DNA from 3 places in the Arhodomonas sp. KWT2 genome. Region 1 is predicted to be linked to each of the others. Evidence: predicted binding sites of a transcription regulator. Region 1 holds the regulator's gene; each other region holds the start of a gene.

Evidence for each region. Region 1 encodes FliA, which starts transcription of late flagellar genes. Its sites were predicted from a motif close to GCTAAAGTTNNNNNNNNNNCNGCCGATA; they were not measured.
Region 2: ACEZHJ_RS10920 (methyl-accepting chemotaxis protein) is a predicted target of FliA. The motif match lies at 1,463-1,490, and genes of this name have one in related genera.
Region 3: ACEZHJ_RS14310 (chemotaxis protein) is a predicted target of FliA. The motif match lies at 1,291-1,318, and genes of this name have one in related genera.

What each region holds. Positions count from the first base shown of each region.
Region 1 covers NZ_JBHFPQ010000043.1:193,566-196,823, reverse strand. Annotated here, with positions in the region: gene flhF (flagellar biosynthesis protein FlhF) at 1-391, shown strand, start outside; gene ACEZHJ_RS10255 (MinD/ParA family protein) at 424-1,263, shown strand; gene ACEZHJ_RS10250 (RNA polymerase sigma factor FliA) at 1,260-1,985, shown strand; gene cheY (chemotaxis response regulator CheY) at 2,086-2,478, shown strand; gene ACEZHJ_RS10240 (protein phosphatase CheZ) at 2,482-3,234, shown strand; gene ACEZHJ_RS10235 (chemotaxis protein CheA) at 3,246-3,258, shown strand, end outside.
Region 2 covers NZ_JBHFPQ010000045.1:31,664-34,921, forward strand. Annotated here, with positions in the region: gene ACEZHJ_RS10915 (methyl-accepting chemotaxis protein) at 1-1,016, opposite strand, end outside; gene ACEZHJ_RS10920 (methyl-accepting chemotaxis protein) at 1,595-3,258, shown strand, end outside.
Region 3 covers NZ_JBHFPQ010000049.1:410,569-413,826, reverse strand. Annotated here, with positions in the region: gene ACEZHJ_RS14315 (diguanylate cyclase) at 1-1,109, opposite strand, end outside; gene ACEZHJ_RS14310 (chemotaxis protein) at 1,362-2,276, shown strand; gene ACEZHJ_RS14305 (hypothetical protein) at 2,290-2,892, opposite strand; gene ACEZHJ_RS14300 (CoA pyrophosphatase) at 3,037-3,258, shown strand, end outside.

The DNA of each region.
Region 1 (3,258 bases):
CCAGCGCGACATGCGCCTCGCCGAGCAGATGCGCGCGCTCAAGGACGGCGCCCATCGGATCCGGCCGTACCTGGTGCTGTCGGCGAACACCCAGCTGCCGACCCTGATGGAGACCCTGCGCGCATTTCGCGCCGTGGGCCCGGTGGGGTGTATCCTGAGCAAGGTCGACGAGGCTGCGAGTCTGGGCGGGGTGCTCACGGCGGTGATGCGTGGCCGGCTGCCGATTGCGTACGTGGCCGACGGTCAGCGCGTGCCCGAGGATCTGCGCCCGGCGCGGGCGGATGCGCTGGTCGGCGAGGCGGAGGCCCTCGCGGCGGATAGCGACGGTGAGAACGAGGACGACGAGTCCCTGGCGGTGGCCTTCGCGGGCAGCCTGGCACGGCAGGGCTGAGGGGCATGGATCAGGCAGCGGGATTGAGACGAATGAGCGAGCCGAAGCCGGTCAAGGTGGTCGCGGTGGCCAGCGGCAAGGGGGGCGTGGGCAAGACCAACGTATCCGTGAATCTGGCGAGCGCCCTGGCGCGGGAGGGGCGTGGCGTGATGCTCTTCGATGCCGATCTCGGCCTCGCCAACGTGGACGTGCTCCTGGGGCTCTCGCCCAAGCGTAATCTCGCCCATGTGCTGGATGGCGAGGCCGGGCTGGAGGAGGTCCTGCTCGAGGGACCGGAGGGCATTCACATCGTTCCCGCCTCCTCGGGAACCCAGCGCATGGCCGAGCTCTCCGGCGCCGAGCACGCGGGCCTGATCCGCAGCTTCAGCGAGCTCGCCGTTGACCTTGATTACCTGTTCGTCGATACCGCCGCCGGCATCTCCGACTCGGTGATGAGCTTCGCCCGCGCCGCGCGGGAGGTCCTGGTGGTGGTCTGCGACGAGCCGTCCTCGCTCACCGATGCCTACGCGCTGATCAAGGTGCTCAACCGCGACCACGGCGTGCAGCGTTTCCACATGGTCGCCAACCGTGTCCCGGGGCCGCGGGAGGGCCAGAATCTCTACGGCAAGCTCGCGCGCGTGCTCGACCGCTTCCTGGACGTGACCCTGGAATACCTCGGCGCCGTCCCCGAGGACGATCGCCTGCGTGCCGCGGTTCAGCGCCAGCGCGCGGTGGTCTCGATGTATCCCTCCTGCCCGTCGGCCCGGGCCTTCCAGGCGCTGGCGGCGCGCCTCGAACAGTGGCCGCTGCCGAGCCGCGCCGACGGCCAGCTGGAGTTCTTCGTCGAGCGTGTCATACGCTATGGCAGTCGCGTCCGGGAGGTCTCCGAATGAATGGACATGCGCTCTACGAGGCGGTCCAGCGGGGGAGCAGCGACGACCTGCTGGTGGCGAACGCCCCGCTGGTGCGACGCATCGCTCACCACCTGGCGAGCCGACTGCCTCCGAGCGTGCAGATCGAGGACCTCATCCAGGCGGGCATGGTCGGCCTGCTGGAGGCGGCGCGGCAGTTCGACGCCAGCCAGGGCGCCTCGTTCCAGACCTATGCCGGCATCCGCATCCGCGGTGCCATGCTCGATGAGATCCGGCGCCTCGACTGGACACCGCGTTCCGTGCACCGTCGCTCCCGGGAGGCCGCCGAAGCCATCCACGTCCTGGAGAACGAGCTCGGCCGTGAGCCCCGGGACGCCGAGGTCGCCGCCAGGCTGGGCGTGAGTGTCGACGACTACCACGGTATGCTCGCCGACGCCTCGAGCGCGCACCTGTTCAGCATGGACCAGACGGATCCGCAGACCGGCGAGACCCACGACCCCGCCGGGGATGGCCCGTCACCGCAGGACGTGCTGACCGACGGTCACTTCCGCGCCGACCTTGCCGAGGCCATCCGCGGCCTCAGTGAACGCGACCAGCTGGTGATGCAGCTCTACTATGACGAGGAACTCAATCTGCGCGAGATCGGCGAGGTCCTCGGGGTGAGCGAGTCACGTGTCAGCCAGATTCGTGGCAAGATAATGCTAAAGCTCAAGGCCTCCCTTGCCGATTGGTTGGATGGATAGACACCGATCGGGGCGCCCCCGCGACGGGGGCGTGCACACCGCCGCCGGCGGTGAGGCCTCACAATAACTCGCGTTTCCACTCAGGGGGATCGGCGTGGCACTGGACAAGCACATGAAAATCCTCGTGGTGGACGATTTTTCCACCATGCGGCGCATTATCCGTAATCTTCTGCGGGATCTCGGCTTCGACAACATCTCGGAGGCCGACGACGGCAACACCGCGCTGCCCATACTCAAGCGTGGCGGTTTCGACCTGCTCATCACGGACTGGAACATGCCGGGCATGACCGGTATGGACCTGCTCAAGAACGTCCGTGCCGATGAGGAACTGGCCGAGCTGCCCATCCTGATGGTCACCGCCGAGGCCAAGCGCGAGCAGATCATCGCGGCGGCCCAGGCGGGCGTGAACGGCTATATCGTCAAGCCCTTCACCGCCGTGACGCTCAAGGAGAAGATCGAGAAGATCTTCGAGCGCATCAATGCGGGGGGTTAGGCGATGAGCGACAGCCAGCGCAGCCAGGAATATCTCGCGCTAGCACGCACGCTCATCGAACGTGTCGAGGCCGGCGACGACCCGGGCATGCAGGAGACCGTCGATGAGCTAACGCGACTGCGTGAGAGCGAGCTCTTCCAGGAGATCGGCCAGCTTACCCGCGAGCTCCACGAGGCCCTCAAGTCCTTTCGCGTGGACAGCCGCCTCACCGATATCGCCGCGAGCGAGATCCCCGATGCCCGGGAGCGGCTCAACCATGTCATCGAGGTGACCTCCCGTGCCGCCCACCGCACGCTGGAGGCCGTCGAGACCAGCCTGCCGCTGGCCGACGAGGTCGCTGCCCGGGCCGGGACGCTCCACGAGCGGTGGCAGCAGTTCCGCCGGCGTGAGCTGAGCGCCGACGATTTCCGGGGCCTCAGCCACGACATCGAGGCCTTCCTGGCCGCCGCCGCAGACAACGGCAAGACACTCCACAACGCGCTTTCCGAAGCGTTGATGGCGCAGGATTACCAGGACATCACCGGCCAGATCATCCGCCGCGTCATCACCCTGGTTCAGGAGGTCGAGGACGGCCTGGTCGAGCTCGTGCGCATTTCCGGGGCGCGGATCGCTGAAGAAAAGCCGCGTGCTGCCGATAAGGCGGATGAACGTGCGGAGCAGCAGCTCAGTGGACCTGCGGTCCCGGGCCAGGACGACGACGATGTCGTATCGGGCCAGGACGACGTCGACGACCTGCTCTCCAGCCTCGGCTTCTGAGGGAGACACGCATGGCTATCGATC
Region 2 (3,258 bases), on a different contig from region 1:
ATATCATTGGCCTCGCGGGTCGCCTCACCGGCGGATTCCGCCGCCTCACCCACGTTGCGCGCCACCTCCTGGACCGTCGCGGTCATCTCGTTGGTCGCGGTACCGACCTGATCCGTGGCGTCGTGCTGCGCATCGACGTTGCTCTGCGTCTCACGGCTGGTCGATGCCAGCTCCTCCGCCGCGGAGGAGAGCTGCTTGGTGGTGTCCGCCGCGCGGCTGACCATTTCGTTGAGCGTACCCAGGAAATCGTCGATCCGGTCCGAGAGCCTGCCGATCTCGTCCCGGGCCGGGTTCGCGAGGCGGATCGTGAGGTCGCCCTCGCCGCTGGAGAGATCTTCCACACGGGCCGACATCGCCTGAAGCGGCTTGAGCACACTCCGCGGCAGAACGATGAGGATGGCGACACAGACCGCCAGCCCGATGAGCAGCGCCGTGGTCAGCGTGATACGGCTGCTCACCGCGTCCGCCTCGACCTGCGCAGACAGCTCGGCGGCCATGTCGTTGACCCTTCCGGTCATCTGGTCGAGCTGGTTACGGGCGGTGTCGAACTGCTCGGCGCCGTCCCCGCTCGCGAGCCGGACCGCCTCGTCGGCGCGTCCGTCATCCACGAGGCTCCGGACACGACTGTTGATCTCCGCCCAGCGGTCGATCTCCTTGTCGAACTGCGCCGCGAGCTTCGCCGCCCGGGGGTCACCGAGCAGCTCTGCGGCCCTGGCCACGCGCTCACGGGCCTGGGTCAGGTTTTCGGCCTGCACCGCACGCTGCTCCTTGCGCTCCTGGGCGTTACCGGCCTGCAGGGCCCGCCGCTGCGCAATCAGGGACTGGTGAAGGTCACGGTCGGCCTCCAGGACCCGGGACCCGCCGGGCATGAGCTCGCCGGAATAGATCCGTGCGTCGTGAGCGAAAGTGCCGAGCAGCGACATGGAGAGGCCGGCCACGACCACGAGTATGAGAGTGAGCACGGCAACGGGGACGCCGAGCTTCCAGCGGAAAGACAGGTCACGCAACCAACGCATCGGTGCATTCCTCTAACGGGTAGTTCATGTTTGATAAAGCCCTTGCCGTCCCTGTCGTTTGTTTTTTATCCAGGTCGTCCCATTCCCCAATACGGTTATCGGCATCGTCGCACCACACGTTAGGGCCGACTTCGTTCCGGCAGCGCTTGAGGCCTCCCGCCGCAGAGTGATGGGTCACACACCGCCCACGTCTTACTGCCCGGGACAGCCAGCAAACGGGCAACCGGCACGCTTCCCGCCCCGACCACCGTGACCGGCAGTGCCCGCGGTGATACATTCCGCCATCACGCGTGCGGCGGTTGCCGGACGCCCGATCCCATGGGACTGCAATTCGCACGCGCCTGCTGACAAGGCACCGGCGGGCGATCGCCCCCGCACACGGGAGACCGTTCGGCGGCGGGGGGACACCACCCGTCCGACAGGCAACGGCCGGCAGAGGCGATCGATGTAAAGAACTGCCGTCCGCAGTCGTTATGCGGGGTGAGGGGTATCGATGCGGCGTCGGCGTCCGGGGATTCGCTGCCGTCAGACACCGCCCGATACACCAGAAGACAACGAACACAGACGGGGACACTCGGATGTCGCTTTTCCGTAATCTGACCATTCAGGCCCGCATTCTGCTGGTCTGCCTCCTGCCCCTTGCACTGGTCACCGCGGCTATCGTCGCCGCAAGCGCAAACAGCCTCCAGGATCAGGGTGCAAAGGACATCGCAGAGCTGCGCGATTCGCTGATCAACGCCCGCAAGGAATCGCTCAGGAACCTCGTCGACACCGCTGTCTCGGCAATCCGGCCGATCTATGAAAACGCCGGGCCCGACGATACGCAGGCGAAGGAGCGGGTGAAATCGATCGTGCGGAGCATGGACTACGGCGACAACGGCTACATCTACGTGTACAGCTACGACGGCACTGCCCGTGTCCTGCGCCCCAAACCGGAGCTCGAGGGCCAGAACCTCTGGGATCTCAAGATGGACAACGGCGAGTACCTCATCCGCGAGCTGATCGCTGATGCCAAGGAGGGCGGTGCCTTCTACCGGTACCGCTGGGATAATCCGGCCACCGGCAACGAGGAGCCCAAACTCTCGTTCACTACGGGCCTGGACAAGTGGAACTGGATGATCGGCACCGGCGTGTACCTCAACGACGTCGAAGCCAACGTCGCCGCGGCCCGCGAGGCGGTGAACACCAACGTCCGCCGCGAGGTCCTGGTAACCGCCCTGTCGGGTATCGCCGCCTTCGCGTTGATCGCCGTCATCGCCGTGATCATGACCCGCCGCATCGTCGGCCCGATCCGCGAGACCTCCCGGGCCATGCACGAGATTGCCGAGGGCGAGGGCGACCTCACCCAGCGCCTGCCCGTCGCCCGCGAGGACGAGGTCGGCGAGCTCGCCCGCCAGTTCAACGCCTTCGTCGCCAAGGTCCAGGACACCCTCCGTGACGTGCGCGGCACCACCGACCAGCTCGCCTCCGCCGCCGAGGAGCTCAGCCAGGTCGCCGCCCAGACCCGCAGCAACGTCGACAGCCAGAGCCAGGAGACCGACCACATCGCCTCGGCGATCAACGAGATGACCGCCACCGTGCAGGAGATCTCGCGCAACGCCGGTACCGTCCAGGAATCGGCCCGCGACGCCGACGAGCGTGCCCGCGAGGGTGACGGCGTGGTCCAGGAAAACCACACCGCCATGGAGACCCTCGCCGAGGACATCAGCTCCACGAGCACCGCGGTCAGCCAGCTCGCCGAGCGCAGCCGCGAGATCGAGACCGTACTCGACGTCATCCACGACGTCACCGAACAGACCAACCTCCTCGCCCTCAACGCCGCCATCGAGGCCGCCCGGGCCGGCGAGCAGGGCCGCGGGTTCGCCGTGGTCGCCGAGGAGGTCCGGGCTCTGGCCAAGCGCTCCAGCGAGTCCGCCGACCGCATCCGCACCATCATCGAGGGCCTGGTCGCTGACACCCGTACCGCGGTCTCCACAATGGAGCGCTCCCAGGAACGCTCCCAGAGCAGCCTCGACCGCTCCCACCAGGCCCGCGAGGCGCTGCAGAGCATCGCCACCGCGGTCTCGGAGATCCATGAGCAGATCACCCAGATCGCCACCGCCGCCGAGGAACAGGGGCAGGTCGCCGAGGAGCTCAACCGCAACGTCTCCGGCATCGTCGAGGCCGCCGGGCAGAGCTCCGAGGGCGTGCAGCAGACCAGCCAGGCCAGCGGCGAGCTCAGCCGCATGGGCGAGCAGCTCCG
Region 3 (3,258 bases), on a different contig from region 1:
CCGATTTCCCCCGGCGCGGAGGGTAGGGCGGCGGGGGTGAGATCGCCGCGGCGCACCCGGTTCATTGCGCTCTCCAGGACCCCGATCGGCCCGAGAATCTGCTTCTGCACCGCCAGGTGGAAAACGAGCAGGCTCGCCAGCAGGGCGGCGGCGAACACCGCCGCCACCGGTGCGAACCGGTTCACCGGCATCAGGGTGTCGAGGTCGAGCAGCGTGACCTCGTACCAGCCGATGGTGGGCAGATAAGCGATACCGGCGAGGTGACGCTCGCCCCGGACCGAGACGAAGTTGGTACGGACCGTCGCCGGTCCCGTATCCCCCTGGCGCAGCGAGAGCATCATTTCCTGGATTCGCGCCTCGTCCGTCGGCGTGTCCAGGAGCAGGTCGATGGTGTTCTTCTGGCCCTCCGGCTTGACGATGGTGGCGAAGTCGATCAGCCGCTGATCGCGGTAGAGCTGGATCGCGCCGTTGTAGTCGACGAACAGCGTCGTGATGCCCGGCTGACTGAGGTCAACGGTATCCCGCAGGAAGTCCTCGAGATCCAGGCCCGTGCCGACGATGCCGAGAACCCGGCCGTCGTCGGCACGCAGCAGGACGTCGATCCACAGCTTGGTGACCCCCAGCTCGTCATCGGGATTGACGTTGAGATGGAAATCCCGCCCCGCCTCGATGAGCCGGTAGAACCAGGCATCGGCCGGATCCTTCGGGTCCAGGTTATAGCGCAGTTCCCGGCCCTCGAATTCATTGTCCGCATTGTTGTGGTAGTAGGCGCCGGAGTCACGCAGGGCGACGAAGTAGCTGTTGCTGCGGAAATTGCGCCGGAAGCTCTCCATTTCCTGGAGGGCCTGCTGCCTGAGCGCCCGGTCATCCGGGGCGTTCGCCCAGCGGCGCAGCACGAGCGAGTCCGCCAGCTGGCGGGAGAGCGCGATCTCCCGCTCCAGCGGCTGCAGCAGCCGGGCGCTGTCGTACTGAACCTGGAGTTCGGCGGTCCGTTGTCCCCACTGCTCGATAATCCCCTCGGCGATGCGCTGAAAGGCCGCCCAGGCGGCGACGGAGGCCAGCACGATCAACGTCGCGGCAAGGAGCAGGAATCGGGTCTTGAGGCTCACGGACTCCCCCCCCTAGCGAAACGTTTCATTATCGTTCGTCACGGCGTGGCGAATAGCCGCGCGCCGCCCCCTTCAAGTGCACATGTACCGGTCCCCGGGGGAGAACGCAAACCTTCCCGGACGACATGCGGCGTGCGGCGGGAACCGGCATCGCCCGACAGGCCCCCGATAACCCGAAAGGGCTATAGCCGGGCGCCCTTCGGCCGATATAATGACCATCGGGGATTACACGACGGGACTGGGGGCGGAAATATGGCCAAGGCGATGGGCAGCATCGACCAGCGCACGCAGCTGGCCGGGCACAACCGGTTCGAGATGCTGCTGTTCAAGATCGGGCGGCGGTACTTCGGGATCAACGTGTTCAAGATCCGCGAAGTGATCCGTTCGCCGCGTGTGACGGTCATGCCGGATTCGCGCCCCGGTGTGCGCGGGATCGCACACCTGCGGGGCCAGACCATCCCCATCATCGACCTTGCCCAGGCGATCCGATCGGCGGAGCACGGCGACGCGGGCTCGGTGGTGATCACGGAGTACAACCGGACGGTGCAGGGCTTCCTCGTCGACGAGGTGGACCGCATCGTCAACGTCAGCTGGGAAGACGTCCTCCCGCCGCCCCAGCACATCGCCGACCGCGGCTACGTCACGGCGGTGACCCGCGTCGACGGCGTCCTCGTGCAGATCCTCGACGTGGAGAAGGTCCTGGCCGAGGTCATGGGCGATCCGCTGCCCCGGGATGTCGATTTCGAGCACAGCGCCGCACCGCCCCAGCGCAACCGGCTGCTGGTGGTCGACGACTCCAGCGTCGCCCGTAACCAGATCCAGCGCACGCTCGAGCCCTCGGGCTGGGACGTGACCGTGGCCAAAAACGGTGAGGAGGCCCTGGAGTGGCTGCGCGACACCGACGAGGAAACGCTCGCCTCGGTCGCGCTGGTGATCTCCGATATCGAGATGCCGCGCATGGACGGCTACACCCTGACCAGCCGCATCCGTGCCGACGAACGCCTGCGCGGCCTGAAGATCCTGCTCCACAGCTCGCTGTCCGGCGTGTTCAACCGGGCGATGGTCGAGAAGGTCGGTGCGGACGACTTCCTGGCGAAGTTCGACGCCAGCGAGCTGGGCCGTTACGTGAACGCGATGCTGGAGGAGGGCGAGGGCGTCACCGGCTGATGACGCCCCGCAATCAGAACCGGTATTCGACCCCGGCGGAGAACATGGGCACGTAGCGGAAGCTCTCGAACTGCGTACTCAGCGCCGCTTCCTCGCGCATGCGATCGAGCTGATCCTTGCGGTCGAGATCCGTGACACCCTCGAACTTCACGCCCATGTCGAGCTGCAGCCCCAGGCGGCTGTCCTCGCCGAAGTGCTGGTCCCACCCCAGGCCGAGGTAGGGCGTCCAGTCGCCGCTGCCGTCGAAGCTGTAGCCGGTGTCGTCGTGACTGCCGTCCACGCCCGCGCTGCCACCCCCCTGCCAGCCCCAGTCGGAGTTGCCGTAGAAGGCGCCGCCGGTCAGGCGCATGCCGGACGCCGCGGGGAACTCCCAGTCGACCATTGCCGAGGCACCGAGTCCCTGTCGCCCGGTGGGGACATAGCCGCGCCACCCGCTGCCGACGCTCGGATCCGTATCCGTGCTGATCCCGAAACGGACATTCAGCGCCTCGCTCAGCTCGGTGGTGAGCTCGAGCTGCGGGCGCATCGGGCTATGCCACACCTCGCCGGCCACGGCGGGCCCGCCGCTGGCCGCGAGAATCGCAAATGCCCCCAGTATGCCGTTGAGATAACGCATGGCCGGATCATCATCGTTCGGAGTCCGGCACCATTATGACTGAATTTCCCCGCCGAGGCACGTCCTTCCGGCGGGGACGAACGATCCTGTCGCCCGGGCGTCGAACCCTTATAATCCTCGTATTACGTTTGCATGAAGGTATCCATGACCGTTCCGGTTCAGTCCTGCTGGGTGAGAGAGCGCTTCGCGGCGGCGCGCATGCCGATCCGCGCCGCCATCCCGGAGGACGCACCGCTGCACCCGGCCGCCGTGCTCGTGCCACTGGTCGAGCGTCCCGGCGGCCTCCATCTGATCCTCACGCGCCGCACGCCCCACCTGCGTGCCCACGCCGGACAGATCAGCTTTCCCGGCGGACGCATCGAGCCG